3 regions of the Streptomyces sp. NBC_01450 genome follow, and region 1 is predicted to be linked to each of the others. Evidence: riboswitches for the same ligand, from Rfam matches in the RefSeq annotation. Region 1 holds a riboswitch; each other region holds the start of a gene.

Region 1 (9,810 bases):
TCGACGGCCCAGAAGCCGACTGCACCGTCTCGCTCCCGGAACCGGGCGAATCGCGCCGCGCGATCCTCGACACCTAGACGAGTCATTCCGAATGCTGACGGTGTGTCTGGGAACGCAGACAGGGCGTCCAAGATTCGTTGTGTGACGAACAACCTAGACGCCCTGCTGACCGCACTGTACGTGAAGATCGACGACGAGATCGGAGGTAGCCGATGGCTTGGCCGACCGCCGCAGCTGACGGATTCTGAGCTGGTCACCCTTGCCGTCGCCCAGGCGCTGCTGGGCTTCACCTCGGAGTCGCGCTGGCTGCGGTTCGTGGACTCCCGACTGGGAGCGATGTTCCCGTACGTGCCCAGGCAGCCGGGCTGGAACAAGCGGCTGCGGGCAGCGTTGCCACTGGTCAAGAGGGCAATACGACTGCTGGCCGTCGATACGGACTTCTGGTTCGACAACCACTGGATCATCGACTCCACACCGGTGGAGTGCGGCCGCTCGCGTCCGACGGTGAAGCGGTCGGACATGGCCGGCTGGGCCGGATACGGGTACTGCGCCTCGCACTCCCGGTTCTTCTGGGGCCTGCGCCTGTTCCTGGTATGCACCCCGACCGGGATGCCCATCCTGTGGGCACTGGCGAACCCGAAACTGGATGAGCGGGAGGTGCTGTCGGCGATGCTGGACCGCGAACCGCACCTGTCCACGGACCGGCCGAGCCTGCTGGTGATCGCAGACAAAGGCTTCGCCTCCAAGGAGTTCGAGGCCGATCTGGCCTTCCGGGGCGCGGAGTTGCTGCGTCCTTCTTTCAAGCGCGAGAAGAAGCGCAGGGGCGAGAGCCTCCTGAAGTCGGTGCGACAGCTGATCGAGTCGGTCAACGACACCCTCAAAGGCCAGCTCGACCTGGAACGGCACGGTGGACGGACCTTCGAAGGTGTCGCCGTCCGCGTCGCCCAACGCATCCTCGCGATGGCCGCCGCGATCTGGCACAACCACAAGACCGGCCAGCCCGTCATACGATCCTTGATCGCTTATGACCACTGACCACATCGGAATGACTCGTCTAGACCAAGGGGCATTCCGCCGAGTACCAGGACCAGGCGATCACCGACCTCGGCAGCCCCGCCGCATGACCAGCCGCTCTCCTTGGCCGATTCCAGGGCCTCGAAAACCGTGAGCGCGTCGCGGAGGGCGGCGACGTCGTGTGTGCGAATGAAGTCCGCGCCGCTGCGCGCGGCATACAGCTCCGCCGTCAGTGTGGCTGGACCGATTCCGGAAAGGCCGCTCCCGGTGAGCGTCCGCAGGAACGACTTCCGGGAGGGGGAGATGAGCACCGGTACGTCGAAGCGGGCTTTCAGCCGTTCGAGACCGGCCGGAGTCCTCAGCGACGGTTCGGGGCCGCCGCCCAGGAAGTAGCCCAGTCCCGGGTCTATGACCAACCTGTCGTGACTGATGCCGGCCGCCTCCCAAGCGGCCAGGCGCTCGTCGAAGAACTCCTCGATTCCTCCGCACACTCCCGTGGGATCCGTCAGCACCTTGGTGGCGGGGCGTGACGCTGTACGGGGGAGGACGGCAGGTGCTTCCTCCCCCGGCCGGTGGGGCCTGCGTCAGGACGCGGAGAGTTCCTCACGGACCGCGCGGGCGGCGCCGACCAGGTTCTCCAGCGAGGCGCGGGTCTCGGGCCAGCCGCGGGTCTTCAGGCCGCAGTCGGGGTTGACCCACAGCCGTTCGGCCGGGATGGCCTTCAGCCCGATGCGCAGCAGTTCGGCGGCCTCGTCCGCGCTCGGCACCCGCGGGGAGTGGATGTCGTAGACGCCGGGTCCGGCCTCGCGCGGGTAGCCGTGGTCGGCGAGTTCGCGGGCGACCTGCATGTGCGAGCGGGCGGCTTCCAGGCTGATGACGTCGGCGTCGAGGTCGTCGATGGCCCGGACGATGTCGCCGAACTCGGCGTAGCACATGTGGGTGTGGATCTGGGTGTCCGGACGTACTCCGCTATCCCGTCCCTGGGCGGAATTGAGCAATGCTGCCGTGCAGGCGGGCATCACGGCCGTGTTCTCCGACGTCAGGGCATGAATCGCGCCCGGTGTTGTGCTCCTGCTGCCGAAGGTCCGGAGGGCCGCACTGAAACTCTGACACTGGCACTGAGTGCCATCAAGCATGGATGTCTGCTGACTTCTGCGAATCTTCACAGCGCCTTTTGCCAAGTTCGCGAAGGGGGCGGCGGGTCGTTCGTCGCCTACGCTGACGATCGTCCGTCCCCGGCGACGTGAGGAGCGCGGTGAGCAAGATCTACGCGGGAGCACGGCTGCGGCGGCTGCGCGAGGAACGCCGGATGAGCCAGGCCGAGCTGGCCCGAGTCCTCGGCATCTCGCCCAGTTATCTGAACCAGATGGAGCACGACTCCCGCCCGCTCACCGTGCCGGTCCTGCTCAGGCTCACCGAGACCTTCGGCGTCGACCCGGCCTTCTTTTCGGAGCGTGACACGAGCAGGCTGGTGGCTGATCTGCGCGAGGCATTGGTCGGCGAACTCGCCGAGGCCCGGGTGTCACCGTCCGACCTCACGGACCTCGCCGCGCGCATGCCCGGCGTTGCCCAGGTCCTGCTCGATCTCGGCCGCCGCAACCAGCTCCTGGCCGAACGGCTCGCCGGTACGGCCGACGGTCGGGACGCCGGGCGGGAGGCCTCCCGCTCGCCGCACGAGGAGATCCGCGACTTCTTCTACCGCCGCCAGAACTACCTGCACGACACCGACCTCGCGGCGGAACGGCTGGCCGAGGAGATCGGCGTCCGCCCGGGCGAGGTCGCAAGGGCCCTCGGCGCGCGCCTCACCGATCGGCATGGTGTGCGACTGGCGGCCGAGACCGGCGAGCGCCTGCACCACTACGACGAGCCGAGCCGGACCCTGTTCCTGTCCACACGCCTGCGTCCCGGCCAGCGCGCGTTCCGCATGGCCACTCAGCTCGCCCTGCTCGAATACGGCGACGAACTGGACCGTCAGGCCGGCGAGGACTTCCCGCCCGGTTCCTCCGTCCGTGACCTGGCCCGCATCGGCATCGCCCACTACTTCGCGGCGGCGCTGATTCTGCCGTACACCGCCTGCCACTCGGCCGCAGAAGAGGAACGCTACGACATCGAACGCCTCACCGACCGCTACGGCCTCGGCTACGAGACCGTCTGCCCCCAGAGCGCAGCACCGCCACTCGGCCAGTCCCTGCGGATCGACGAGAACACCAGCACGTTCGTCCCGTATCCAGTGACCGATCGCACGAACTGACCTTACGACGGGCTTGATAGCCTCATCAGGCCAGTCGAGCCACACCCGAGGCCAGGGAATCCGGTGCGAATCCGGAACTGACGCGCAGCGGTGAGGGGGACGGGCGGGGCACAGAACGCCACTGGGAGACCGGGAAGGCGCCCTGTCCGGACGAACCCGAGTCCGAATACCTGCTGGCACCTTCGCGCCCCGCGCGGAGGGACGTCCGTAGGCCAGGCTCCGCGTACGAGCCCCGACCCCGAGGCATGCCCGTGCTCCGCACCCCCGCACTTCTCCTCGCGTCCGCCCTGCTGCTCACCGCCTGTGGCGGCTCGAAGAGCGGCACCGATGACCCCGGGAAGTCCGCCGCCGCGGGCTACCCAGTGACCATCGACAACTGCGGCCACAAGGTCACCTTGAAGTCGGCCCCGAAGCGGGCCGTCTCCCTGAACCAGGGCACCACGGAGATCCTGCTCTCCCTCGGTCTCGCCGAACGCATGGCCGGCACAGCGACCTGGACCGACCCGGTGATGAAGAGGCTGGGGAAGGCCAACGCGTCCGTGCCACGGCTCGCGGACGACGCGCCCTCCTTCGAGAGGGTCCTGGACGCCGAACCCGACTTCGTCACCGCGTCGTTCGTCTCCACCCTCGGCAAGGGTGGCGTAGCCACTCGGTCGCAGTTCGAGGAGCTGGGCGTTCCGACGTACGTCTCGCCCTCCGACTGTTCGGCGGGCAAGGACAACGACGACGGTGGCGACGGATCGCGAAGCACATCGCTCACGCTCGACGTCATGTACGACGAAATACGTGACCTGGCACGGGCGTTCGGCATCGAGCAACGCGGCGAGAAACTCGTCGCCGAGCTGCAGCAGCGGGTGCGCGAAGCCACCGCCGGGCTGCACGCCTCCGGCGTCTCCCTCATGTACTGGTTCGCCAACTCCCAGTCGCCCTACTTGGCCGGCTGCTGTGGCGCGCCGGGCGCCATCACCCGCGCGGTCGGCGCGAAGAACGCCTTCGCCGACACCCACGACGAGTGGCCCCAGATCAGCTGGGAGACCGTCGCCGACCGCGACCCCGGCGTCATCGTGATCGGCGACCTGACCCGCAAGCAGCAGACCGCGGAGACTGCGCAGGCCAAGATCCATTTCCTGGAGACCAACCCCGTCACCCGCAACCTGACCGCGGTGAAGAAGAAGCGGTACGTCCTGCTCAGCGGGCAGGCGATGAACCCGTCCATCCGTACGGTCGAAGGGATCGAGAAGGTCGCCGCCGGGCTGCGGGACTTCGGGCTCGCCAAGTGAGCACCCGTCTCCTGCTGATGACCGGCGGCGGACTGGTCGCGTTGCTCACGTCGGTCGCCGTCGCCGTGACGATCGGGCCCGCCGACATCTCCACGGGCGACGTGTGGGCGTCCGTCGCGGCCCATCTGGGCTTCGGGGACAGCACGTTGGCACCGCTGCGCGACGGCATCGTGTGGAACCTGCGTATGCCCCGGACCCTGCTCGCCGCCGTGTGCGGGGCAGGGCTCGCCGTGTGCGGGGCCGTCATGCAGTCGCTGCTGCGCAACCCGCTGGCCGATCCGTTCGTGCTCGGGGTGTCCTCCGGTGCGTCCACGGGAGCAGTCGCCGTGGTCGTGCTGGGGGTGGGCGGGGGAGTCGTGTCTCTGTCGGCGGGCGCCTTCCTCGGCGCGCTGCTCTCCTTCGTGCTGGTGCTGCTGCTCAGCCACATCCTCGGCGACAGTGTCGACCGTGTGGTGCTGTCCGGGGTCGCGGCCATGCAACTGTTCTCCGCGCTGACCTCGTTCATCGTGCTGACCTCCGCCGACGCTGAGACCACCCGGGGAGTGCTGTTCTGGATGCTGGGTTCCCTCACGGGCGCCGACTGGGACCAGGTGCTGCTCTGCACGGTCGCCTTGGCCGTCGTCCTCCTGGTCTGTCTCGGCCACGCCCGTACCCTGGACGCGTTTGCCTTCGGAGAGGAGACCGCCGCCTCACTCGGAGTCCGCGTCGCCCGCACCCGGCTGATCCTGCTGTGCGTGACCGCGCTGCTCACCGCAGCCCTGGTCAGCTGTGCCGGAGCCATCGGCTTCGTCGGCCTGGTCCTGCCCCACGCGACCCGAGCCCTCACCGGTTCCGGGCACGCCCGCCTCCTGCCAGTCACGGCGCTGACCGGAGCGGTCTTCATGGTGTGGGTGGACACCGTCGCCCGTACCGTCCTCGACCCCCAGGAGGTCCCGGTGGGCGTGGTGACGTCCCTGATCGGTGTGCCGGCGTTCGTAGCCGTGCTCTACCGCGGACGGAGAAGAGTATGACCAGCCTGCACGCGGACCGCGTCGTCCGGCGCATCGCCGACAAGGCGCTCGTCGACGGCGTCACCCTCACACTGAGGCCCGGCGAGACCGTCGGCCTGCTCGGCCCCAACGGCTCAGGGAAATCAACACTGTTGAGACTCCTCGCCGGGACCCTCGCACCCACTGCCGGGGTCGTCACCCTGGACGGACACCCGCTGCCGGAGGTCGGCCGCCGGGCCACGGCCCGTCGCATCGCCACCGTGGAGCAGCACGCCCACACCCAAACCGAACTGACCGTCCAAGACGTCGTCGCCCTGGGCCGCATCCCCCACCGCCGAGCATGGATACCGCCCACGGCCGCCGACACCGAGGCCGTCACCGAAGCCCTGGCACGCACAGGACTGACCGAACTCGCCGGTCAGTCCTGGCACACCCTGTCCGGCGGCGAACGCCAGCGCACCCAGATCGCCCGCGCCCTCGCCCAGGAACCCCGCGAACTCCTCCTCGACGAACCCACCAACCACCTCGACATCCAGTACCAGCTCGACCTGCTGGATCTCGTCGCGAGCCTGCCGGTCACCACAGTGGTCGCCCTCCACGACCTCAACCTCGCCGCGATGTACTGCGACCGCGTGCTCGTCCTGCGTGACGGCCGCGCCGTCGCGGAAGGCACCCCGGCCGAGGTCCTCACCCCCGCACTCATCGAGCAGGTCTACGGCGTCCGCGCCGAAGTCACCCACGACCCCGGCCACCCCGTGATCCGCTTCCTGCGGCCGGCCGCCCAGGATGGATCTTTCCGGAAGAGGAGCACGACGAGTGACGTCTCGGCAGCGACCTGAGGAAGGCCGCACAGAGCACACCCCAGCCGAACCGGCACCGTGTCGCATGGTGGTCTGCCGGGACTGCTGCTGCGGAAGCCCGAAGGTGATTGGAGTCGATCACGCTCAGCAGACCGCGCGCTTGGCAGAGTCCGCCCCCGTACGTATCTCGGCCTGCCTCGACGTATGCGAACACGCCAACGTGATCGTCGTTCAGCCCTCCGCCGCCGGGCGCGCCGCCGGCGCCCGCCCGGTCTGGCTCGGCCTCGTCAACGACCCCGATGCCACCGAGGACATCGCCGCCTGGGTACAGGCCGGCGGCCCTGGCATCGCCCCCTGCCCCGACATCCTCGACTTCTACGTCTTCACCCCGCCCCGAAGGGCGCGCTAGGCAGCCTGTTCGCAGGGCCCGTCCTCATCGGTGCCCTCGCCGGCCTCACCACCCTGTCCACCGCACTGCCGCTGCCCGCCGTACTCGTCGCCGCCCTGTCCCACCGCGCCCTGGAGAAGCCCACCCTTGACCCTCAGCACCGCGACCACCGCCCCGACGCTGTAACGCCTTCTGGAGCGCACGCGAGGCATACGATGTCGGCCGGCTGAGCGATCTGGCGTTCTGGGCCCAGACCCTGGGCCGGCACCCCGGCCCGCGTCCTTGCCGTCCGTAAGCCCGACCCGGCCGCCTACCTGCAGGCCCTGGAAGCCACCGACGCCGGCGACCCACAACGCGTGCTGTTCACCGACGACCGGGCGACAACTGCCGCGCCGCCCGCTGTTGCCTTGAGAGTCAGGTGAGCAAGGGGGGCTGGTGGACGCGAAGTGGGAGAATTTGGCGGCGCGGGCCCTCTTGCAGACGGCAACGGGAGACAACCGGGCCACGGTCTTGAGTCGTGGAGAGTCGGTGCTCGCCGGCAGACCGGTGGTAGCAGCTGAGGCTGTACGCACTGGACGAGCGGGAGTTGGTCGCCGCGCTGCTCCATCTCTCCGCGCAGGCGCTTTGTGGTGGTTCACCGTCGTGCCGCCGGAGCGGACGCGGACGCGCGGGGAGGAAAGGTATGGCTGAGGACGAGGACGCAGCGGCCGGAGGCGCAGGGCCCGCGGGCCCGTTCTTGCGGGAGTACGCGCCGACGCGCGGATTCCCGCAGGTGAACGCGCAGCGGGCGTCGGTGCTCTTCTACCGGAGCGGCGGCTACAGCGTGGTCACCGTCTCCGGTGTCCAGCACGTCGACAAGCGGGCGCTGGCCCGGCCGTACATCATCTGCGAGATCGCCCTCGGCACCTATGTGGCGCCGCTGCAGATGGAGCTGCCGGCCGCCGGCGGCACCTTCTTCAAGGCCGAGGTGGACATCCAGTGGACCGTGAGCGATCCCTATCTGGCCGCGCTCGAGGTCGTGACCGATGTCGCGGGCCGGCTCACCTCCCCGGTGCGGGAGCGGCTGCGCGAGGTCACGACGACCTACCGGGTGACCGAGGCCGAGCAGGCCAACCGCGCCATCACGCGTGAGTGCGCCGGCGGTCGATGGGCCGACCTGGGCTCCGAACTCGGCCTGCGGGTACGGCTGTACGTCCGCCTGCGGGTGGATGACCGGACCATCGGGCACGCCGAAGAGGGGCGCGACGCGCATGCCAGGCCAAGGTGCCCCGGCTGCGTCGGGAAGAGTTCCGGCACATGCTGCAGGGCGGGGAGCTGGAGCAGCTCAGCTTCATGCCGGCGGCCGATCCGGACGGGGCCAAGGACTTCCTGGAGAAGATCCGCGAGGAGGGCAGGCAGGACGAGAAGGACCGTGTCGCCCGGCTCCTCGCCATGGCCGCCCGTGGTGAACTCGCCACCGTCGACATGGAGACACAGGCCCTCGACCTTCTCAACGAGGGCCGCCTGGGCGGGGTCCAGGGCCCCATCGGGTCGGTGCCCGTCCGCCAGGATCCCCGGCAGCTGGAGCCGTCGCCCGACGGGACGTCCACCCCCGCCTCCAACACGGATGCCACCCGAACGCACACCGACGACTCCGACGCCAGTGGCCCGCTTCCGCCGAGGACGCTGACGACGCCGACGGCGGAGCCCCGCCGGCTGGTTGCGGAACTGGCCGAGCAGACCTCCCCCGGGCGGGAAGTGCCCCTGCACGTACAAATCGTCCGGGGCAGTGGGCGGGATGGGCGGGGTGTTCAGCTGCGCCCCCTCTTCCTCCCTCCTGACGGGGCCCGAGTACTGATCACCATCCACGCTCCTGGTCTAGTGGTCGTCGATGAGCTGCAGCAGGAGTTGCACGTCGTGCCCGGCCGGGACTCGGATGTGCTGCGCTTCCGCTTGAAGGCCCCGACGCCGGGGCTGCACCAGGTGACCGTGTGAGCCTTCCGGGGCGGCACCTTCCTCGGGGAGGTGACCTGCCAGATATCGGTGGAGCACGACAGTGTCACGAGAGACGGTCCTCAGCGCCATGCGCCGCTGCCCTCCATGGCATTCGATCCTGGGGAGATCACGCTCCAGGTTCTGAAGGACGAGGCGGCCGGCACCTTCGGCTTCCAGCTGATCAGGCCGCAGCCCGTCGACCGGCTGGGAGGCGGTGAAGCTGTAACGGCCCAGGCAGTTCACATTCCGGTGCTTGAGCGGCGGCAGCCGTGCGACGTCCTCGTCCTTGATGTCGTGGCCCTCGGCACGAACACGCTCGGCGTGCAAGCCCATCACAGCCGTTCCCCGAGGGAACAGGACGGGCGTTCCTCCAAGGAACCGACGGCGCGCTTCCTCGGGGAACGTCCCGTCTCGCCGAATCGATTTGACGCAGGCCGACGGCAGGGAACGAGCGGACCACTCAGTGCGTCGACCGTCTCAACGAACTTTGTCCTTACTGGTCGGGGCCTCGCGGTCGACTGGCTTCGTTCCGAGTCGGCAGCCGACAAGTCTCCCACCTGTCCGGTTACCAGGTGGTTTGGGGACGGGCGCGATGTCCGGTCGGCGGCGCGGGCGGATCAGCGCAGTCCGGCGAAGAGATCGTTCTCGGGTACGGCCGCACCGGTGGCGTCCTGGACACGTACGAAGGTCTCCGTGCCCATCAACTCGCCGAACCTCTCCTTGCCCATCTTGAGGAAGAAGATGTTCTCGCCCTGACTGGCGTGCGCGGCCAGCGCGTCGAACTTCTGACCGCTGAATGCGGTGGTGTCCACCCACGTGGTGATCTCGTCGTCGGGGAGGCCGATCTCGGCCATCGCGGCGGCCTCGGCAGGATCCGGCTCCGGCATGTCCTCATGAAATTCGCGCATGATCTCACCGAACCGCTGCATCATCGAGCGGGGCATCGTCGTCCAGTACACCTTCGGTGTCAGCGCGGTCATCTCCAGTGCCGCCATCGTGATGCGGTGGGCCTGGATGTGGTCGGGGTGGCCGTAGAAACCATTCTCGTCGTAAGTGACGACCACATCGGGTCGGTAGTGCCGCATGAGTTCCGCGAGTCGGGCGGCGCCTTCCT
Region 2 (9,810 bases), 890 kb from region 1:
CTCGAAGTCCCCTGCACATCGCGCACGAGCCCGGCGATCGCGTCGGCCCGCAACTCGTCCAACGTCACCGCGGTGCCGCCCAGTTCACCCGCGAGCCGCCCCGCGAGCCCGAGCCGCACGGGCCCCGCCTCGCAGTCGACGACCACGGAGGCGACCTGGTCGGCCGCGAACAGCCGCGCCGCCCGCTCGGCGAGCGCGACGGGTTCAAGGCCGCCGGTGGCTCGGCCGTCCGTCACCACGACGACCAACGGCCGTCGCGCCGGATCGCGCAGCCGCTCGACCCGCAGCACGTCGTGCGCGCGCAGCAGCCCCGCCGCGAGCGGCGTCCGCCCGCCCGTGGGCAGCGACTCGAGACGGGCGGCAGCCGCGTCCACGGAGGAGGTGGGCGGCAACGCCACGTCGGCCGAGGATCCCCGGAAGGTCACCAGCCCCACCTTGTCCCGCCGCTGGTACGCGTCGAGCAGCAGCGACAGCACCGCGCCCTTGACGGCACTCATCCGCTGCCGCGCCGCCATCGACCCGGAGGCGTCCACCACGAACAGCACGAGGTTGCCCTCACGCCCCTCCCGGGTGGCCTGGCGCAGATCGTCCCGCCGTACGACGAGACCGCGCCCCGACCGCCCCCGCGCCCGCTGATGCGGCGCCGCCGCCTGCACGGTCGCCGCCAGGTGCAGCTTGGTGAGCGCCCCCCGGGGCCGCCGCGACCCGGTGGTCCGCCCGTGCTCGGTGCGCGCCCGCGAACGCCGCCCGGCCGCGCCCTCGCCGAGCCCCGGCACGCTCAGCACCTTGGTACGAAAGGGTTCGGCGGCCCGTACGGGGGACTGCTCGCCGGCGCCCTGTGCGGCCGGCGCCCGCCCGTCGTCCGAGGGCTCGCCCTGCGCCGGGACGTCACCGGCGGGGGAGTCGCCGTCCGGCCCGTCCTGAGGCGGCTGCCCGCCCCCACCGGGCCCGTCCGGGTCAGGATCGTCGTCACCGCCGCCGTCCTGCTCCCCGAACTCCTCCAGCGTCTCGTCGAGCTTGTCCTCGTCGAGCCCCGGCGCGTCGAAGGGATTGCGTCGCCGCCGGTGCGGCAGCGCGAGCAGCGCCGCCTGCCGTACGTCCTCCGCGAGCACCTCGGTGCGCCCCGCCCACGCGGCGAGCGCGGTCGCGGTCCGTGCCATGACGATGTCGGCCCGCATGCCGTCCACCTCGAAGGCGGCACAGGTCGCCGCGATCTGCCGCAGCGCCGGGTCCCCGAGCCGCACGGACGGCAACAGCTCCCGTGCCGCCACGATCCGGGCCCGTACGGCGGACTCCTCGTCGGCCCAGCGCGCCGCGAAGCCCGTCGGGTCGTCGTCGTAGGCGAGCCTGCGCCGCACGACCTCCACCCGCTGATCGGGCTCCCGGGAGGCGGCCACCTCGACGGTCAGCCCGAACCGGTCGAGCAACTGCGGCCGCAGCTCGCCCTCCTCGGGGTTCATGGTCCCGACGAGCAGGAAACGGGCCGCGTGCCGTACGGAGACGCCTTCGCGCTCGACGTACGAGGCGCCCATGGCGGCGGCGTCCAGCAGCAGGTCGACCAGGTGGTCGTGGAGGAGGTTGACCTCGTCGACGTACAGGATCCCGCGGTGTGCGTCGGCCAGCAGTCCCGGCTCGAAGGCCTTCACGCCCTCCGCGAGCGCCCGCTCGATGTCGAGCGCGCCCACGAGCCGGTCCTCGGACGCGCCGACGGGCAGCTCGACCATGCGGGCCGGCCGGGTCTCGAAGGCGCCCGGCTCGTGCGGCCCGTCGGGACAGGCCGGGTCGGGCGCGGCCGGATCGCACGAGAACCGGCACCCGGCGACGACGTCCACACCCGGCATGAGCGCCGAGAGGGCGCGTACGGCCGTGGACTTGGCCGTGCCCTTCTCACCGCGGACGAGCACACCGCCCACGGCGGGCGACACGGCGTTCAGCAGCAGCGCGAGCCGCAGATCGTCCTGGCCGACCACGGCCGTGAACGGGAACGGGGTACTCACTGGTCGTCGCCCTCCAAGTCGCCTTCGAGCTCCAGATAGGTGGCGCGCAGCCGCTCCAGCGTGTCCGCGTCCGGCTCGGCCCACAGCCCCCGGTCGGCGGCCTCGAGCAGCCGTTCCGTGATGCCGCGCAGCGCCCATGGGTTGGACTTCTTCATGAAGTCCCGGTTCTCCGCGTCGAAGACGTACTCCGCGCTGAGCTTCTCGTACATCCAGTCGTCCACGACCCCGGCCGTGGCGTCGTACCCGAACAGGTAGTCCACGGTCGCCGCCATCTCGAAGGCGCCCTTGTAGCCGTGCCGCCGCATGGCCGCCATCCAGCGCGGGTTGACGACCCGGGCACGGAAGACACGGTGCGTCTCCTCGCCCAGCGTGCGGGTCTTCACCTGGTCCGGTACGGCCGAGTCGCCGACGTACGCCTCAGGGCTCGCGCCCGTCAGGTGCCGCACCATCGCGACCATGCCGCCGTGGTACTGGAAGTAGTCGTCGGCGTCGACGAGGTCGTGCTCGCGGGTGTCCACGTTCTTCGCGGCGACGGCGATCCGCCGGAACGCGATCTCCATGTCCCCCCGCGCCGCCCGCCCGTCGAGCCCGCGCCCGTAGGCGTAGCCGCCCCACACCGCGTACACCTCGGCGAGGTCGGCGTCCGAGCGCCAGTTGCGGGCGTCGATGAGGGGAAGCAGCCCGGCGCCGTACGCGCCCGGCTTGGAGCCGAAGATGCGGGAGGTGGCGCGGCGCCGGTCGCCGTGCTCGGCGGTGTCCTCGTCGGCGTGCGCGCGGACGTAGTTGCGGTCGGCGGGCTCGTCCAGCTCGGCCACCGCGCGCACCGCGTCGTCGATCAGGCCCACGACGTGCGGGAACGCGTCCCGGAAGAAGCCGGAGATACGGACCGTGACGTCGATGCGGGGCCGGCCCAGCTCCTCCAGACCCACCACCTCGAAACCGGTCACGCGGCGCGAGGCGTCGTCCCAGACTGGGCGGCAGCCGAGCAGCGCGAGGATCTCGGCGATGTCGTCGCCCTGGGTACGCATCGCGGACGTGCCCCAGACCGTCAGACCGACGGACTTCGGGTACTCGCCCGTGTCCTGCAGATACCGCTGCACCAGGGAGTCGGCGAGCGCCTGCCCGACCTCCCAACTCAGCCGGGACGGGATGGCCTTGGGGTCGACCGAGTAGAAGTTACGGCCGGTCGGCAGGACGTTCACCAGCCCGCGGGTCGGTGAGCCCGACGGGCCCGCGGGGACGTAACCGCCGTCCAGGGCGCGCAGGATGTGGGTGATCTCATCCGTCGTCCGGGCCAGGCGCGGCACGACCTCACGGCAGGCGAACTCCAGCACCGCGACGGTGTCGGGGAGTTCGACGCCCAGCACCTCCCGTACGAGAGCGGTGCTCTCGGACGTCACCCAGCCGTTCGCCTCCATGCCCTCCGCCATCCGGCGGCACAGCTGCTCCAGCAGGTCGATCGCGTCGGCCCCGGTCCGCGCCGGGCCCTCGACGAGGTCCGTCAGCTCCACCGGCACCTTCACCGGCGCGCCCGGCTCGGCGAGCAGCTCCTTCTCGACCAGGCCGAAGTACTCGGCGAGGCAGGCCCGCAGTCCCGGCAGCGCGTTCGCGGTGCCGCCCCACACCTGGGAGGCGCGCAGCACGGCCAGCACGAGGTTGACGCGCGGCTCGGCCTCCGGGCCGCCGCCGAGGATGTGCAGTCCGTCGCGGATCTGCACGTCCTTGATCTCGCACAGATAGCCGTCGATGTGCATCACGAACTCGTCGAACGCCGCGTCGTCCGGCTGGTCCTCCACATGCAGGTCGTGGTGGAGTTCGGCCGCCTTGACCAGCGTCCAGATCTGCGCGCGGACCGCCGGTGCCTTCGTCGGGTCCAGGTCGGACACCAGCGCGTACTCGTCGAGCAGCTGCTCCAGCTTCGCGAGGTCGCCGTAGGTGTCCGCGCGGGCCATCGGCGGTACGAGGTGGTCGACGACCGTGGCGTGGCCACGGCGCTTGGCCTGGGTGCCCTCGCCGGGGTCGTTGACGATGAAGGGGTAGATGAGCGGGAGCTCGCCGAGGACGGCGTCCGGCGCGCAGCCGCCGCTGAGCCCGAGGCCCTTGCCCGGCAGCCACTCCATCGTGCCGTGCTTGCCCATGTGCACGACGGCGTCCGCGCCGAAGCTGTTTTCGAGCCAGCGGTATGCCGCCATGTAGTGGTGCGACGGCGGCATGTCCGGGTCGTGGTAGATCGCGATCGGGTTCTCACCGAAGCCGCGCGGCGGCTGGATCATCACGACGACGTTCCCGAACTGGAGGGACGCCAGGACGATGTCGTCGCCGTCCACGTACAGGCTGCCCGGCGGCTCGCCCCACGCCTCCAGCATCCCGCCCCGCAGGTCCGGGTCGAGTTTGTCGAACCACGCCCGGTAGTCGGCGAGCGGCACACGCGCGGGGGCGGCGGCGAGCTGCTCCTCGGTGAGCCATTCGACGTCGTGGCCACCGGCGTTGATGAGCCGGTGGATCAACTCGTCGCCGTTGTCGGGGTGCCCTTCGACGGCGTACCCGGCGTCCCGCAGCGCGTCGAGCACCCGTACCGCCGAGGCGGGTGTGTCCAGGCCGACCGCGTTGCCGACCCGGGAGTGCTTGGTCGGGTAGGCGGTGAAGACGAGCGCGAGCTTCTTGTCGGCGTTCGGCTTGTGCTTCAACCGGGCGTGCCGTACGGCGATTCCGGCGACCCGCGCGGCGCGCTCGGGGTCGGCGACGTAGACCGGGACGTCGTCGGGACCCTGCTCCTTGAAGGAGAAGGGGACGGTGATCAGGCGGCCGTCGAACTCGGGGATCGCGACCTGCATCGCCGCGTCCATGGGGGAGAGGGCGGCGTCCGAGGCGTCCCAGGCACTCCTGGACGAGGTCAGGCAGAGTCCTTGCAGCACGGGGACGTTCAGGTCGGCGAGCGCGCCGATGTCCCAGGCCTCCTCGTCGCCGCCCGCGGAGGCCTCCGAGGCGTGCGTGCCGCCCGCCGCGAGCACGGTGGCGACCAGCGTGTCGGCCTTGCCGAGGATCTCGTACAGGCCCGCGTCGGCGCCGCGCAGCGAACCGCAGTACACGGCCAGCGCGTTGGCGCCGCGCGCCTCGATCGCGTCGCACAGCGTGTCCACGAACGCGGTGTTGCCGGACAGCTGGTGGGCCCGGTAGAAGAGCACGCCGACGGTCGGGCGGCCCTCGACGAACGCGCGCTCGCCGTGGACGCCGTACTCCGGCATCTTCCGGGGCTCCTCGAAGCCCTCACCCGTGAGCAGCACGGTGTCGGAGAGGAACCGGGCCAGTTCGGTGAGGTTGTCCGGGCCGCCCTGGACCAGGTAGCGCAGCGCCTCGGCGACGACACCGGCGGGCACCGACGACTCGGCCATCAGTTCGGCGTCGGGCACGGACTCCCCGCCCAGCAGCACGGTGGGGATGCCCGAGGCCTTCAGCTTCCGCAGCCCCTCCTCCCAGGCGCGCTTGCCGCCGAGGAGTCGTACGACGGCGATGTCCGCGCCCTCGACGAGAGAGGGGAGTTCGCCCTCGACGTCCACCCGGGTCGGGTTGCCGATGCGGTACGCGGCGCCGGAGGCACGTGCCGCCAGCAGATCGGTGTCGGCGGTCGACAACAACAACACTGTGCTCATGCGGGCGCTCCCGGTGGAATGAAAGGCAGTCCTTGCGGCGCGCCCGACTCGATGAGCCGCCACAGCGCGTCCGTGTCCGCGTGTTCCTCGATCAGATCGCCGAGCCGGTCCAGCTGCTCCTCGCGCAGCGCGGCGAACGACGTGTCGGCGGCCGGCACGAATCGGCGGCCCGCGGCGGCCGCCACCTCGCGCAGGAAGGCACGCCGGAAGCCGTCCGACTCCAGCGCCCCGTGCCAGTGCGTGCCCCAGACGGCACCGACCCGGCACCCGTCCAGACCGTGTCCGTCGTCATCGGAGATGAACGCGTCACCGCCCATGACTTCGGCGACACCGTGATGGATCTCGTACCCCTCGACGTGCTCGCCGAGGGCCTCCCCGACGGGCCGGGTCAGGGTCTTCTCGCGTGCGAACCGCACGCGGACGGGGAGGAGTCCGAGCCCGTCGACATGACCGGCGCGTGACTCGACCTCGTCCTGGATGTGCTCGCCGAGGATCTGGAAGCCACCGCAGATGCCCAGTACGGGCCGGCCTTCGGCGGCCGTGCGCACGACGGCGTCCGCGAGTCCACGCTCGCGCAGCCACTCCAGCGCCTTCACCGTCCCCCGGGTTCCGGGGACGACGACGAGGTCGGCGTCGGCCAGCTCCTCGGCCCGGTCCACGAACCGCACGACGACACCCGGTTCGGCGGCCAGCGCGTCCACGTCCGTGAAGTTGGACATGAGCGGGATCGCGCAGACGGCGACGCGCAGCACGTCCTCGCCGACGGGGGAGGTCACCCGGGACTCCCGGACCGCTCCCCGCAACGACACCCGCAGCCCGTCCTCCTCGTCGATGCCGAGGCCGTGCTGGAACGGCAGGACGCCGTACGTACGCCGCCCGGTGAGGCCGTGGAGCATGTCGAGTCCCGGCTCCAGCAGGGAGACCTCCCCTCTGAACTTGTTGACGAGGAACCCGGCGACGAACTCCTGGTCCTCGCGCGACAGCAGCGCGACCGTCCCGAAGAACGAGGCGAACACACCCCCGCGGTCGATGTCGCCGACGACGAGCACGGGCAGCCGCGCATTGCGCGCGATCCCCATGTTCACGATGTCGGTCCGCCGCAGATTGATCTCGGCAGGACTGCCGGCCCCCTCACAGATCACCGCGTCATACGTGCCCCGCAACTCGGCGAGGCAGTCCAGCACCGTGGTGAGAAGGGCTTCCTGCCGCCCGCCGTGGTAGCCACGGGCGGTCATCTCGCCCACGGGCTTTCCCATGAGGACGACCTGACTGCTGCGGTCGCTGCCCGGCTTGAGCAGCACGGGGTTCATGAGCGCGCTCGGCTCCACCCGGGCGGCCTGCGCCTGCATGGCCTGCGCGCGCCCTATCTCGGCGCCCTCGCGCGTCACGAACGAGTTCAGGGACATGTTCTGCGCCTTGAAGGGCGCGACCTTGACGCCCTGCCGCACCAGCCACCGGCAGATCCCGGCGGTCACGACGCTCTTGCCGGCGTCGGAGGTGGTCCCGGCGACGAGCAGCCCGCCGCTCATGACGTACGCCCCTTCCTGAGAAGCCTCTGTACGAGCAGCCGCCCGCCGGCACTCACGCCGAGGGCGAGCCAGCCGACGCGCCGTGACAGCCGTACGGCTCGTTCGATGTCGTCGACGTGCACGGCGCGCCCGGCGCCGTTGAGTTCGGGACGGTGCTCGACGCGCCCGCCGTAGGAGAGGGTGCCGCCCAGGCGCACCCCGAGCGCCCCCGCGAACGAGGCCTCCACGGGCCCGGCGTTGGGGCTCGGATGCTTGACGGCATCGACGCGCCAGGCCCTCGCGGCCCCGCGTGGGCTGTCACCCGCGAGGGCGGCGAGCACGGCGGTGAGACGTGCCCCCGGCCATCCGGCGACATCGTCGAGCCGCGCGGAGGCCCACCCGTACCGCCGGTACCTGGGGGACTTGTGACCGACCATGGCGTCAAGGGTGTTGACGGCCCGAAAGCCCACGAGCCCCGGGACTCCGCCCACGGCCCCCCACACCAGGGCGCCCACGACGGCGTCGGAGGTGTTCTCGGCGACGGACTCGACGACGGCGCGTGCGATGCCGTCGGCGTCCAGGGCCTGGGGATCCCGCCCGCACAGATGCGGCAGCCGCTCCCGGGCCGTCTCGATCTCCCCGTCCGCGAGGGCGTCACCGATGGCCCGGGCCTCCCGCCCGAGCGTGGTGCCCCCGACGACGGCCCAGGTGGCGGCGGCCGTCAGCGCGACGGACGCGGCACGTGAGGGGCGTACGGCACGGGACGCGACGGCGGCGAGTCCGGCGGCACCGCCCACACATACGGCGGTGTGCAGGGCGCCCCACCCACGGTGGTCCCGCCACAGCACCCGCTCCACGGCTCCCGCGGCCCGCCCGAACACGGCGACCGGATGCCCCCGGCGGGGATCGCCGAGCAGCAGATCGCCGAGGAGGCCGGCGGCGGCGCCGTACGCGAAGACGCGATCGGCACGCACGGGGTCAGCCGACCGTCAGGTCGGGTGGAACCGTCGCTCGCAGGGCACTTGGGCAGCCGCGCATGGCGTTATGTCCTCACTCAGGGTGTCCACGCCCTGGTTCGACGAGACCGGCGGGGAGAGTTCCTGGCTCCCGGGGAGTTACTTCCCCGGTCACAGTGGCGGGACCGCGCCGGATTCACACCGGCTTCCTCTTCTGTCGCCGTACTTGGCTCCGGCAGTCCACCACGGGTTGGAAGACCCGTCAACTTGCTGTTGACCTGCACGGGGAGAGTGTGCGAAGGCCCACATACAGGTGGGGTGCGGGACGGTGATCCGTCCCGCACCCCACTCGAAGTGGTGCCCGTTTTGGGTTACTTGCCGACGATCAGGAAGATGCCGTACGCCACCGCCGCGGCGCACGCCGCGAAGCAGACGTACGCGCCGGTGACCGCGAGGGTCGCGGAGCCGCCCTGGGCGGACGCGGACTCGCGCTTGGAGAGGCCGACGATGCCGAGGGTGAAGAGGCCGACGAGGCCGACGGTGGTCACGAGGCTGACTCCGAAGACGGAGCCGAGGGCTGCCCAGTCGATGTGCATGCTGTTCTGTCCTTACACCGTGGCCGGGCGGGTGGGCTCCGCGTCCGGGGACGGGATGGTGGTCTTCAGGTCGCCGGACAGGTCGCCGGTGACGGGGCCCGCGGGCGGCGGGGTGACGGCGGCCATCGCGGTGGTGACGACGCCCGCGGGCTCGGCGGCCCCGTAGTCGATGGCATTGACGTTGTCGACGGTGACCGGCTGGCGGCGGGAGAGCTTCCAGATGGTGCCGGCGCCGGCGACGAGCAGCGCCCCGGTGAGGACGATGCCCCACGTGCCCTGCTTGGTCAGGAACTCGGCGGAGGCACCGGCCAGGCCGGCGGCCGGCAGGGTCAGGCCCCAGGCGACGAACATCCGGGTCGCGGTCGACCAGCGGACCACACCGCCCTTGCGGCCGATGCCCGAGCCCATCACCGCGCCGGAACAGACCTGAGTGGTGGAGAGGGAGAAGCCGATGTGCGAGGAGGCCAGGATGGCCGTCGCGGCGCTGGTCTGGGCGGCGAAGCCCTGCGGCGGCGCGAGGTCCGTGAGGCCCTTGCCCATGGTGCGGATGATGCGCCAGCCGCCCAGGTAGGTACCGAGCGCGATGGCCGTACCGGCCGAGACGATGACCCACAGCGGGGGGTTCGAGCCCGGGGCTATGACGCCGCCGGTGACCAGCGCGAGGGTGATGATGCCCATCGTCTTCTGGGCGTCGTTCGTGCCGTGTGCCAGGGAGACCAGGCCGGCGGAGGCGATCTGGCCGGCGCGGTAGCCCTTGGCGGTCGCCTTCTCGTCGGCGCGGTTGCCGATCCGGTACGTCAGCCGGGTGGCCAGCATCGCGGCGAGTCCGGCCACGATGGGCGCGGCGACCGCGGGGATCAGCACCTTGGTGACGACGGTCGAGCCGTTCACCGACGACCAGCCGGCCGACATGACCGCGGCGCCGATCAGGCCGCCGAACAGTGCGTGGGAGGAGCTGGAGGGCAGACCCAGAAGCCAGGTCAGCAGATTCCAGAGGATGGCGCCGACGAGCGCCGCGAAGATCACCTGGACGCGAATGCCCTCTTCGTTGATGATCCCGCCGGAAATCGTCTTGGCGACCTCCACGGAGAGGAACGCGCCGA
Region 3 (9,810 bases), 8.8 Mb from region 1:
TACAACTGGCGCACGGCGTGCCCTTCGACGGTGACCGCCTCGCGCAGCGGCACGCGGTCCTGGCAGTACGCCTCGCCGCCGAGCAGGCCGTGGCCGTAACGGTCGACGAAGTAGCCGGCGAGATCCAGATAGCGCCGCTCACCGGTCTCCCGGTACAGCTCGACCAGGGCGGTCTCCACCTCGGGGTGGCCGTCGATGCCGTCGATCGGCCGGCCACTGCCGGGAAGGCCGAAGACGGAGTCGATGTGGTCGGCGAAACGGCTTGCCACGGCGAGAAGTTCATCGCGCCCGGTCGCCCGGTGATGGGCCACCGCCGCCTGGATCAGATGGCCCGCGCAGTACAACTCGTGGCCCCAGCGCAGGTCCTGGTAGCGCTCGCCGTTCCGGCGGACCTGGAACCAGGTGTTGAGGTAGCCGTCGGACTGTTGCGCGCCGGCGACCAGAGCGATGATCCGATCCACGTCGGCGGCGAGCTCACGCAGGTCGGGGCTGCTGTCCTCACCGTCGGCCGACGGCCCGCTCTGGGCGAGCTGCCAGGCGGCGGCCTCCAGCCACTTGTAGACGTCGGTGTCGACGAAGGGGTACACGCCCTGGAACTCGCCCTGTGCCGTGCCCGCCGCCAGACGCAGGTTGTGCAGGTTTCCCGCGGACTCCAGCAGGGCGGGGCCCTGCGGGATCGAGGTGTGCGCGTTGACCTCACGGCGGTCGTGCCAGAAGCCGGTGCGCACCTCTGCGGCGGCGGGACGCAGCACGGCCTGGGCGTCCGGGCCGAGGCGGACCGGGCCCGCGGGGGCGGCGCCCTCTGCGGGGGAAGCCGAGAGGCCGGTGGGGGAGGGCAGGGCGGAGTCTGTGCGGGGCATGGTTCTCCGGGGAGGTGGTGGCGGGGAGGGGATCGGCATGCGGGGCAGGGCGCGACGGCCCCCGTGCACGAAAGGCGGGAGGTTCTCGGAACTCGTTTGAGCAACCGTTTTTCCTGTCGAGAAGTAGAGGGCAGAGGGGTAGTCGGGTCAAGGGTCACGGCAAGAGATTTTTCTGTTGCCCGGTGGCTGGTACTCACCCCGGGGAGGCTGCGACGATGGACGGGTCGTTGCCATCCAGGAAAAGGTTTGCTCGTGACCGCTGCTCCAGATTCCCGCTCCGCCGGCCCGGCGAAGCTCGCCGACGTCGCCGCCCTGGCGGGCGTCAGCGTGGGTACGGCGTCGAAGGCGCTGAACGGCGGCGGGCGGATGCGCCCCGAAACCCGTCAGCGGGTCCTCGACGCCGTGGACGCACTCGGGTTCCGGCCCAACCAGCACGCGCAGAGCCTGCACACCGGGCGGAGCTGGACGGTCGGGCTGATGACGACCGACGGCATCGGCCGCTTCAGCACCCCCGTACTGCTCGGCGCCGAGGACGCGCTCGGGGCCGGCAAGATCTCCGTGCTGCTGTGCGACACCCGCGGCGACGCGATCCGGGAACAGCATCACTTGCGCAACCTCATGGACCGCCGTGTGGACGGCATCATCGTCACCGGCCGCCGTACGGACCCCCGCCCGCCCCTGAACGGCATCGAGGCCGTCCCCATCGTCTACGCGCTCTCGCCGTCCTCCGACCCGGCCGACACCTCGGTGGTCTCCGACGACCGGGGCGGGGCCGTACTGGCAGTCGAGCACCTGCTGGCCACGGGCCGCACGCGCATCGCGCACATCACCGGCCCGGTACACCACGCGGCCGCCCGCGACCGGGCCCGGCACGCGGTGGAGCATCTGGAGCGGGCCTCCCTCGAACTCGCGACCGGGCGGGTCCACCACGGGGAGTGGAGCGAGGCATGGGGGCGCCGCGCCGCCGACGCGGTGCTGCGCACGGCACCGGACACGGACGCCTTCTTCTGCGGCAACGACCAGATCGCCCGGGGCGTGGCGGACGCGCTGCGCGAGCGGGGGGTCGACGTGCCCGGTGACATCGCGGTCGTCGGTTACGACAACTGGGACACGATGGCCCTGGCCAGCAGGCCGCCCCTCACCACGATCGACATGGACCTCGCCGAGATCGGCCGGATCGCCGCCCTGCGACTCCTCGAAGCCATCGACGCCGACCCGGCGCCGGGGGTGCACACCGTCCCCTGCCGACTGATCGTCCGCGAGTCCAGCTGAGCGTTCCGGGAGGGGGATCGGCGCATCCACGGCGGGCGGATGGCGTGGGCGTCGAGGTGGCGCGAGGCTCGGCCGAGGAGCAGCGGCCCCGCCCTCGCACGGCGGCCCGCGACAACGCGGCCGCGGCGCCCGGCCCCCTTGCCGCGCTCGGCGTTGTCCGCACCGGCGAGCGGGACGACCGCCACGCGTTCGCAGGGCACACTGGCCGGTATGCCTGTCTCGCTGCATCACATCGTCATCGACGCGCACGACCTGCCTGCCCTGGCCCGGTTCTGGGCCGAGGTACTGGGCTGGCGGATTCTGTCCGAGCGGGAGCGGGAGGTGGTGATCGGGCCGGACGAGACCGCGCCGGTGGGCATCTGCTTCATGCCGGTGACGGACCGAAAGGTCGTGAAGAACCGCCTGCACCTCGATCTGACGTCCGCCGCCGAGGACCGGGAGACCGAGATCGAACGCATCCTCGCGCTGGGCGCCCGCCGGGCGGACGTAGGGCAGAGCGGCAGTGAGTCGTGGACCGTGTTCGCCGATCCGGAGGGGAACGAGTTCTGCGTGGTCCGCCCGAAGGAGACCCTCATCAACTAGGGCCCGTCTGACAATTCCCGTCGTCGGAATGCCCGCGGTCGGCGCCTGCTCAGTGAGTGGTGCCTTCGGCGTGGCCGAGCGGTCTTCCGAACGTCACGTTCCAGCGTCCGGCACGCCCGCTGAACTCGACGGCGTTCAGTGGCGGTACGTCGATCCGCCAGAAGGCGGACTCCGGTGCTCCGAGGGCCCGCACGGCCGCGGCTCGTACGACTTCCGGCTCGACCACGGCGACGGTCCGGCCCGAGAGCTGCGCGACCTCATCCAGCCAGACCGTGACCCGCTCGCAGAGGTGGAGCACCGACTCGCCCCCGTGTGGGGCGGCCGTGGGGTCGGCCAGCCAGAGCGCGACGGCGTCCGGTGCTTCGGCGCTGACGTCGGCCAGCGTACGGCCCCGCCAACCGCCCACATCGAGTCCCGTCGGCGCGGTCTCGACCGTGTCGTCGAACCCCAACGCCGAGGCGGTCTCCCGGCATCGCGGGGTGGGGGAGACGAGTGTCCGTTCGGCTGCCCTGAGCGAGCCGGCGGCCGATCGCGCACGCGCGGTGCCGGTCGCGTCGAGCGGGCTTCCGTCGTCGAAGCGTGCCTCCCGCAGCGCCGCACTGATCGCGGGTGAGATCATCATCAATCGGCTGGTCATTCGCCCACTCTCATGTCCGACTTCCCTGTCCGTCCGGGGAGTTCGCAGCCCGCGCAGAGCATAGGGCGCATTCCCCGCCACCTTGTGCGCCCTTGGCCGCGCCTCCGCTTCGCGGTACGTTCTCGTCGACATCGACGACGGTCGGCGGAAGCCGGTGAGATTCCGGCACGGTCGCGCCACTGTAAACCGAGTGCCCATGCCTCCTCTTGGCGGCCTGAGAACCGGGCAAGTCAGACCCGCGCCAGTCGTCCTGTGCACCACCGAGACGGGACGCGAGTTCCCCAGGAGGTTCTGCCTTGGCACAGTCCGCTGTTCAGCCGGCCACCACCCCCACCGCCGTACCGGCCAAGCTGCCGATCGCCGCGATCGTCCCCTGGGCGGTCTTCTTCGGCATCCTGATGCTGGTCCTGCTCTACTTCGTCGGCGCCGAGCAGGGCGCCACCTCCCTCGTGTCCGGCGAGAACGTCCACGAGTGGGTCCACGACGCCCGCCACCTGCTCGGCTTTCCCTGCCACTGACGGCGACGAGGAAACGTCCTGAAGCACCCGCCAGCCCGTTAGCCCCCCAAGCTGCCGTCCGTCGGCGGCCCCGACACGACTACGGCCCCGATCGCCATGGTGATCGGGGCCGTTGCGTCTGTCCCCTCTTGTGAGGGAAACCCGCACGGTCGGCCGCGCTGCTCATGCCGAGCGCGGGTGATCGGGCGTGTCGTGGAGGGCGGCGAGGTGCTCGAGCAGCAGGCCTTCACGAGTGGACCAAGGGCAGACCTCGACCGCCTTGGCCTCGCAGGCCTCCATGAGGGCCTCGGCCACCAGGGCTCCGGCCAGGGACTGTTCGGCACGGTGCCGGGAGATGCCAGGGAGCTTGGCGCGGCGGACCGGATTCGCGGCCGCCAGTACCGGGACGCACGCACGCAACTGGGCCAGGCCCAGCTTCCGTTGCGAGCGGTGTGCCTTGCCTCTGGCGGCGGCGAGCCGGGCGAGCTGCTCGAACGTCTTGGAGCAGGCCAGCACGCGTGTCCCCGGTTCCGCCCGAGGCAGGTCGGGGACGGCTTCCAGCTTTCGACGCAGATACCGACGGATCTCGTTGAGCCCCTGTTTCGACGGGGCGATGCCGCCGGGCAGCCAGTCACGGGTGATTCTGCGGGCGCCCAGGGGCAGGGAGTGGACGCTGTGCGGCTGGTCTCCGGTACCCGAGGCGATCTCCACGGTGCCGCCGCCGACGTCGAGGACCAGCAGGCGCCCGGCCGTCGGGCCCGCCCACTGGCGGGCCGCCACATAGGCGAGCCGCGCTTCTTCTTCGCCGTCCAGCACGCTCAGTCGGGTACCCGTTCGCCTGGCCACACGCCGGATGACCTCGTCGCGGTTGGGTGCGTCCCGGATGACGGAGGTGGCGAAAGCGAACATGTCGGTTTCGCGCAGTCGAGGGTCGGAGGCGACCGCCTGGGCCACGGCGCGCTCGACGCTCTCCACCCCGGCCTCGTCGAGTCGACCCTTCCGGTCGAGCGTCTCGTGCAGTCGCAGACGCACCTTGTGGGAGAACACCGGCTCCATCACCGTGCCCGGCCGCGACCGCACCACCGTGAGCAGAGCGCTGTGGCACCCGACGTCAAGTACACCGGCCTGCCGCATCCAACCGCCTCCCCTGGTCTCTGTTTCCTCCATGCCGGACCCGATCGAAATCGTCTCCCCATGCTCCGACGGCCCCGCCACCGATGCGACGGGACTTCCGGTCCACTGCGTGCGCGTCCCCTCACCAACCGTGAACACTACGTGCCGCCCGGACAAGGCTGGGCCACAGCCGATTTCGAACCCGGGCGCAGGAAGAGCGACCTCACGCCCCCGGCCCCTGCGTGGCATCGATCTCGCTGACAAGGACCTCGATGCGGGCCTTGATCTCGTCCCGGATGGGGCGCACGGACTCCACACCCTTGCCTGCCGGGTCCTCCAGGGCCCAGTCGAGGTACTTCTTGCCAGGGAAGACGGGACAGGCGTCGCCGCAGCCCATGGTGATCACATAGTCGGACGCCTGGACGGCCTCGGTGGTGAGGATCTTCGGCTTCTGGGCGGCGATGTCGACGCCGACCTCCAGCATGGCCTCGACCGCGGCCGGGTTGACCTGCTCGCCCGGGATCGAGCCGGCCGAGCGGACCTCGATCCGGTCGCCCGCGAGCTGCGAAAGGAAGCCCGCGGCCATCTGTGAACGCCCGGCGTTGTGCACACAGACGAACAGCACGGAGGCGAGCGGAGTGGCAGACATCGGTACTTCTTTCGCGGTCAACAGCCGTACGGGGGTGAGTGCCGGCCGGAAGGGTGCGAACCCTGGTCGGCGCGGGCCGGAACTCGTATCAGCCTCGAGTGATGTGACAGTATCAGTCCATGCTGACGTCAGCCGATGCTGATCTGATACGGGTCCTGGCCGACCCGCTCAGGCTCCGGATCGTGACCCTTCTCGCCCGGGAGACGCTCTGCACCACGCACCTGATCGAGGAGACGGGCGCCAAGCAGACCAATCTCTCCAACCACCTGAAGGTGCTGCGGGAGTCCGGGATCGTGGAGACGGAGCCGTGCGGCCGGTTCGTCTACTACCGGCTCAAGCCCGAGGCCCTTGCCTCCCTCGCCGGTCAGTTCACCGACCTCGCCGAAGCCGCGCGTACCACCGTCGAGAACAACACCAAGCGGTCCTGCCCCTGACCGCCGGAGAGTTAGGGTGCGCTGGTCAGTGTCTGGGAGTCGAGGAGGTCCTCGCTGTACAGGTCCTGCACCCAGTTGGTCTGGTAGATGGTCTCCAGATACCGCTCACCCAGATCCGGGGCGATGGCCACCGCGGTCAACCCCCGTCCCTTTTCCCGGCCAAGCCAGTCCATCGCGCCGCTGACCACGGTGCCGGTGGACCCCCCGAACAGGAACCCGCGCCTGGCCAGCCGATGGCAGGTCCGGATGGTGTCGGTCTCCGCCACGCGCACCACGTCGTCCACATAGGACTCGTCCAGGAGCGGCGGCCGCCTGCTCGCGCCCAGGCCGGGAATCATCCGCCGGCCGGCGGCGCCCCCGAACGTCACCGATCCCACGCTGTCGACGGCCACGATGCGCACCGGGCGGTGCCACTCGCGGAAGTAGCGCGCGCAGCCCATCAGGGTTCCGGTGGTGCCGGCCCCGACGAACAGCACATCCAGTTCCGGGAACTGCCGGGCGATGGCCGGCGCGGTCCTGCGGTAGTGGGCCATGCTGTTGCCGGGGTTGGTGTACTGGTTGAGCCACACATAGCGGTCGTCGGAGGCACACAGCGCGCGCACGTGGTCGATGCGTGCGCCGAGGAAGCCGCTGACGGGGTCGGGCTCGGTGATGAGGTGGACCTGGCTTCCCAGGGATTCCATCATCAGCCTGGTCGCCAGGTTGCAGCGGGAGTCGGTCACACACAGGAACCGGTAGCCCTTGGCGGCCGCGATCATGCTCAGGGCCACGCCCAGGTTGCCCGAGGACGACTCGACCAGAACCGAGTCCGGCGTCAGCAGGCCGTCGCGTTCGGCGGCTTCGACCATTTCGGTGGCGGCCTTGAGTTTGATCGATCCGGCGAAATTGAAGCCCTCGCACTTGAGGAACAGTGATTGCCCGAAGATTCCCTCAAGGTCGACGAAGAGGTCGTCCTCGTTGAAGTCCTGGGGAACGGATATGACGGGCATGGTCGGCTCCTTGACTGTGGTGAGGGGACTGCCTTCCGGCCGTTGATCCGTCTGGGTGCGGCCCGGGAGGAATTCGGTGTGGCGAGTTGCGACTCGCCGGAACTTCTCCAGTACGCCCGAATCCGGGCAGCCTTGTCATGCCACCGAAATTCGGGGCTTGACATGCGCTCTCTTCGCGCATAAGTGGCCGTTCCAGGGGTGAAACAGCGCGCATGGGCGGGCCCTACCCGGGCTGGAGCAAGGGGGCTGCCGGCCCTCATGGCCTGCCCCACTCAGGTATCCGCTCCCCACCCGGACACCGCTGGACGAGGCGGCGACGTTCAGCGCAATTCCCGGGTGTTTTCCCCTCGGATCGAACGGGCGCCTGTGAGATGCGGTCGTAAGTCGGGCGACGCGCACGGAAAGCAAGGGATCGCAGGGCGATGACCGGCAAAATGGGCGGGCTATCAAGGCCGGTGTGCTGCGTCAAGCCCCGAAATTCAGGGGCAGGACAGGAACTCCCCGGCCGGGCCTACTGGAGAGGCGGACACCACGAATCCGTCCGCACCTACCGCCGCTGAACGAAACGTCATCGAGGAGCTCACGTGCTAGAGAAATCCGTGGAGGTCTTGACGGCCGATCCGGCTGACATCTCGACCCTCCAGGACGGCGGGGACACCGACCCGGGGACGGACACCGAGAGGCGTCTGGCCGAGGTGCTGGCCGGCGTCGTGCGCGTCGAGCAGGTGCCGGCCGACAGCCACTTCTTCAACGACCTGGGCGCCGATTCCTTGGTGATGGCCCAGTTCTGCGCGCGGGTCAGGAAGCAGGGGGACCTGCCGACGGTGTCGATGAAGGACATCTACCGGTACCCCACCATCCGGAGCCTGTCCGCCGCGCTCGCCGATGCCTTGCCTGCCCCAGTCCCAGCCCCAACCCCTGCCCCCGTCCCGTCCCCGTCCGCGGAGGCGCCGGCGTCGGCACCGGCGCAGACACCGACCGACGTACAGACATCGGCCGAGGAGACGATGCGGGCGCAGACGCCGGCGGCTGCTCGTACACGGCGCTACCTCGTCTGCGGAACGCTCCAGTTCCTGATCTTCCTGGGCTATTCCTTCCTCGTCGCCCTGGCCGCCGAGGAAGGCCACCGGTGGATCTCCACGGGATCGGGTCTGTCCGACCTCTATCTGCGGTCCGTCCTGCTCGCCGGCGCGGGCTTCCTCGGCCTGTGTGCCTTGCCGGTCGTGGCGAAGTGGACGCTCGTCGGCCGTTGGCGGTCCGGGGAGTTCCCCCTGTGGGGCATGGCCTATCTGCGTTTCTGGGTCGTCAAGACCCTGATCCGCACCAGCCCCGTGCGGCTGTTCGCCGGTTCACCGCTCTACGTCCTCTACCTCAGGGCGCTCGGCGCACGGATCGGCAAGGGCGTCACGATCCTCTCCCACACGATCCCGGTCTGCACCGACCTGCTCACCATCGGTGACGGTACGATCATCCGTAAGGACGTGCTGCTGTCCTGCTACCGCGCCCACGCCGGCGTGATCCAGACCGGCCCGGTCACCCTCGGCAGCGATGTGCTGGTCAGCGAGCACACGGTCCTCGACATCGAGACCGCGATGGGCGACGGCGCCCAGCTGGGCCACGCCTCCTCCCTGCACACCGGCCAAGCGGTACCCGCCGGCGAACGCTGGCACGGCTCGCCGGCGCAGCCGACCGAGGTGGACTACCGGACGGTCGGCCCCGCCGACTGCCCCACCGCCAAGAGGACCGCGTACGGCGTCGTGCAGCTGCTGAGCCTGATGGCGGTGTACCTGCCGCTGGCGCTGGGCGGCGTGAGTGCCCTGATCGCCGGACTTCCGCAGCTTCAGACGGTCCTGAACCCCCAGCCGATGACCAGCCCGGCCTTCTATGTCGATGCCCTGATCGCCGCCGTGCTCGTCCTCTTCGGCTCACTGCTCGCCGGCCTCCTCGTGGTAGGCACCGTGCCGCGCCTCCTGAGCCGGGCGATCGAACCCGGCAAGGTCTATCCGCTGTACGGCTTCCACTACGGCATCCAGCGGGCGATCGCGGTGATGACCAACAGGAAGTCCTTGAACACGCTCTTCGGCGACAGTTCCGGCATCGTCCACTACCTGCGCTACCTCGGATACGACCTGTCCGGCGTCGAGCAGACCGGGTCGAACTTCGGCACCGAGGTGCAGCAGGAGAACCCGTACCTGAGTTCGGTCGGCACCGGCACCATGATCGCCGACGGACTGTCCATCATGAACGCCGACTTCTCCAGCACGTCCTTCCGCGTGTCGCGCACGTCGATCGGGCCCCACAACTTCCTCGGAAACCGCATCGCCTACCCCGCGCAGGGCAGGACCGGAGACAACTGCCTGCTCGCGACCAAGGTCATGGTCCCCATCGACGGACCCGTACGCGAAGGTGTGGGCCTGCTGGGCTCCCCCAGCTTCGAGATCCCGCGCACGGTGATGCGCGACAACCGGTTCAACCACCTCGAGACCGGCGACGAGCTGCGCCGCCGCCTGGCCGCCAAGAACAGGCACAACGCGGCGACCGCCGGCCTGTACCTGCTGGCGCGGTTGATCCACTTCTTCGTGATCACCCTCATCACCATGGGCGCGGTCGACCTCTACCCCTCGTTCGGCGCACTGGCGATCGCACTGGCGAGCGTCCTCACCCTCACGTACACCGTCGTCCACTTCGCGCTCGTCGAACGGGCCTCCACCGGCTTCAAGCCCCAGCAGCCGCTGTACTGCTCGATCTACGAATCCCCCTTCTGGCGCCATGAGCGC

What was found. A riboswitch is a leader RNA that binds a small molecule or an ion and turns the genes downstream of it on or off. The one in region 1 is predicted to bind cobalamin.
Region 2: linked by a shared signal. The riboswitch ahead of OG568_RS37435 (cobalamin biosynthesis protein) and the one ahead of OG568_RS41535 (ABC transporter substrate-binding protein) in region 1 are both predicted to bind cobalamin.
Region 3: linked by a shared signal. The riboswitch ahead of OG568_RS02415 (CbtB domain-containing protein) and the one ahead of OG568_RS41535 (ABC transporter substrate-binding protein) in region 1 are both predicted to bind cobalamin.

Annotation. Positions count from the first base shown of each region.
Region 1 is NZ_CP109480.1:9,311,910-9,321,719, forward strand. It holds gene OG568_RS41515 (IS982 family transposase) at 142-1,035, shown strand; partial or broken gene OG568_RS41520 (dihydropteroate synthase) at 1,023-1,559, opposite strand; partial or broken gene OG568_RS41525 (5-methyltetrahydropteroyltriglutamate--homocysteine S-methyltransferase) at 1,599-1,985, opposite strand; partial or broken gene OG568_RS41530 (ImmA/IrrE family metallo-endopeptidase) at 2,270-3,169, shown strand; cobalamin riboswitch at 3,280-3,457, shown strand; gene OG568_RS41535 (ABC transporter substrate-binding protein) at 3,511-4,545, shown strand; gene OG568_RS41540 (FecCD family ABC transporter permease) at 4,542-5,555, shown strand; gene OG568_RS41545 (ABC transporter ATP-binding protein) at 5,552-6,373, shown strand; gene OG568_RS41550 ((2Fe-2S) ferredoxin domain-containing protein) at 6,420-6,743, shown strand; gene OG568_RS41555 (hypothetical protein) at 6,740-6,925, opposite strand; gene OG568_RS41560 (hypothetical protein) at 8,019-8,696, shown strand; gene OG568_RS41565 (PIG-L family deacetylase) at 9,314-9,810, opposite strand, start outside.
Region 2 is NZ_CP109480.1:8,425,212-8,435,021, forward strand. It holds gene OG568_RS37420 (putative cobaltochelatase) at 1-1,997, opposite strand, end outside; gene cobN (cobaltochelatase subunit CobN) at 1,994-5,647, opposite strand; gene OG568_RS37430 (cobyric acid synthase) at 5,644-7,176, opposite strand; gene OG568_RS37435 (cobalamin biosynthesis protein) at 7,173-8,129, opposite strand; cobalamin riboswitch at 8,231-8,371, opposite strand; gene OG568_RS37440 (hypothetical protein) at 8,483-8,707, opposite strand; gene OG568_RS37445 (inorganic phosphate transporter) at 8,720-9,810, opposite strand, start outside.
Region 3 is NZ_CP109480.1:512,207-522,016, reverse strand. It holds gene OG568_RS02435 (glycoside hydrolase family 127 protein) at 1-860, opposite strand, end outside; gene OG568_RS02430 (LacI family DNA-binding transcriptional regulator) at 1,113-2,132, shown strand; gene OG568_RS02425 (VOC family protein) at 2,343-2,714, shown strand; gene OG568_RS02420 (histidine phosphatase family protein) at 2,764-3,351, opposite strand; cobalamin riboswitch at 3,451-3,611, shown strand; gene OG568_RS02415 (CbtB domain-containing protein) at 3,648-3,869, shown strand; gene OG568_RS02410 (Ppx/GppA phosphatase family protein) at 4,032-4,982, opposite strand; gene OG568_RS02405 (arsenate reductase ArsC) at 5,185-5,610, opposite strand; gene OG568_RS02400 (ArsR/SmtB family transcription factor) at 5,730-6,044, shown strand; gene sbnA (2,3-diaminopropionate biosynthesis protein SbnA) at 6,056-7,033, opposite strand; gene OG568_RS02390 (Pls/PosA family non-ribosomal peptide synthetase) at 7,618-9,810, shown strand, end outside.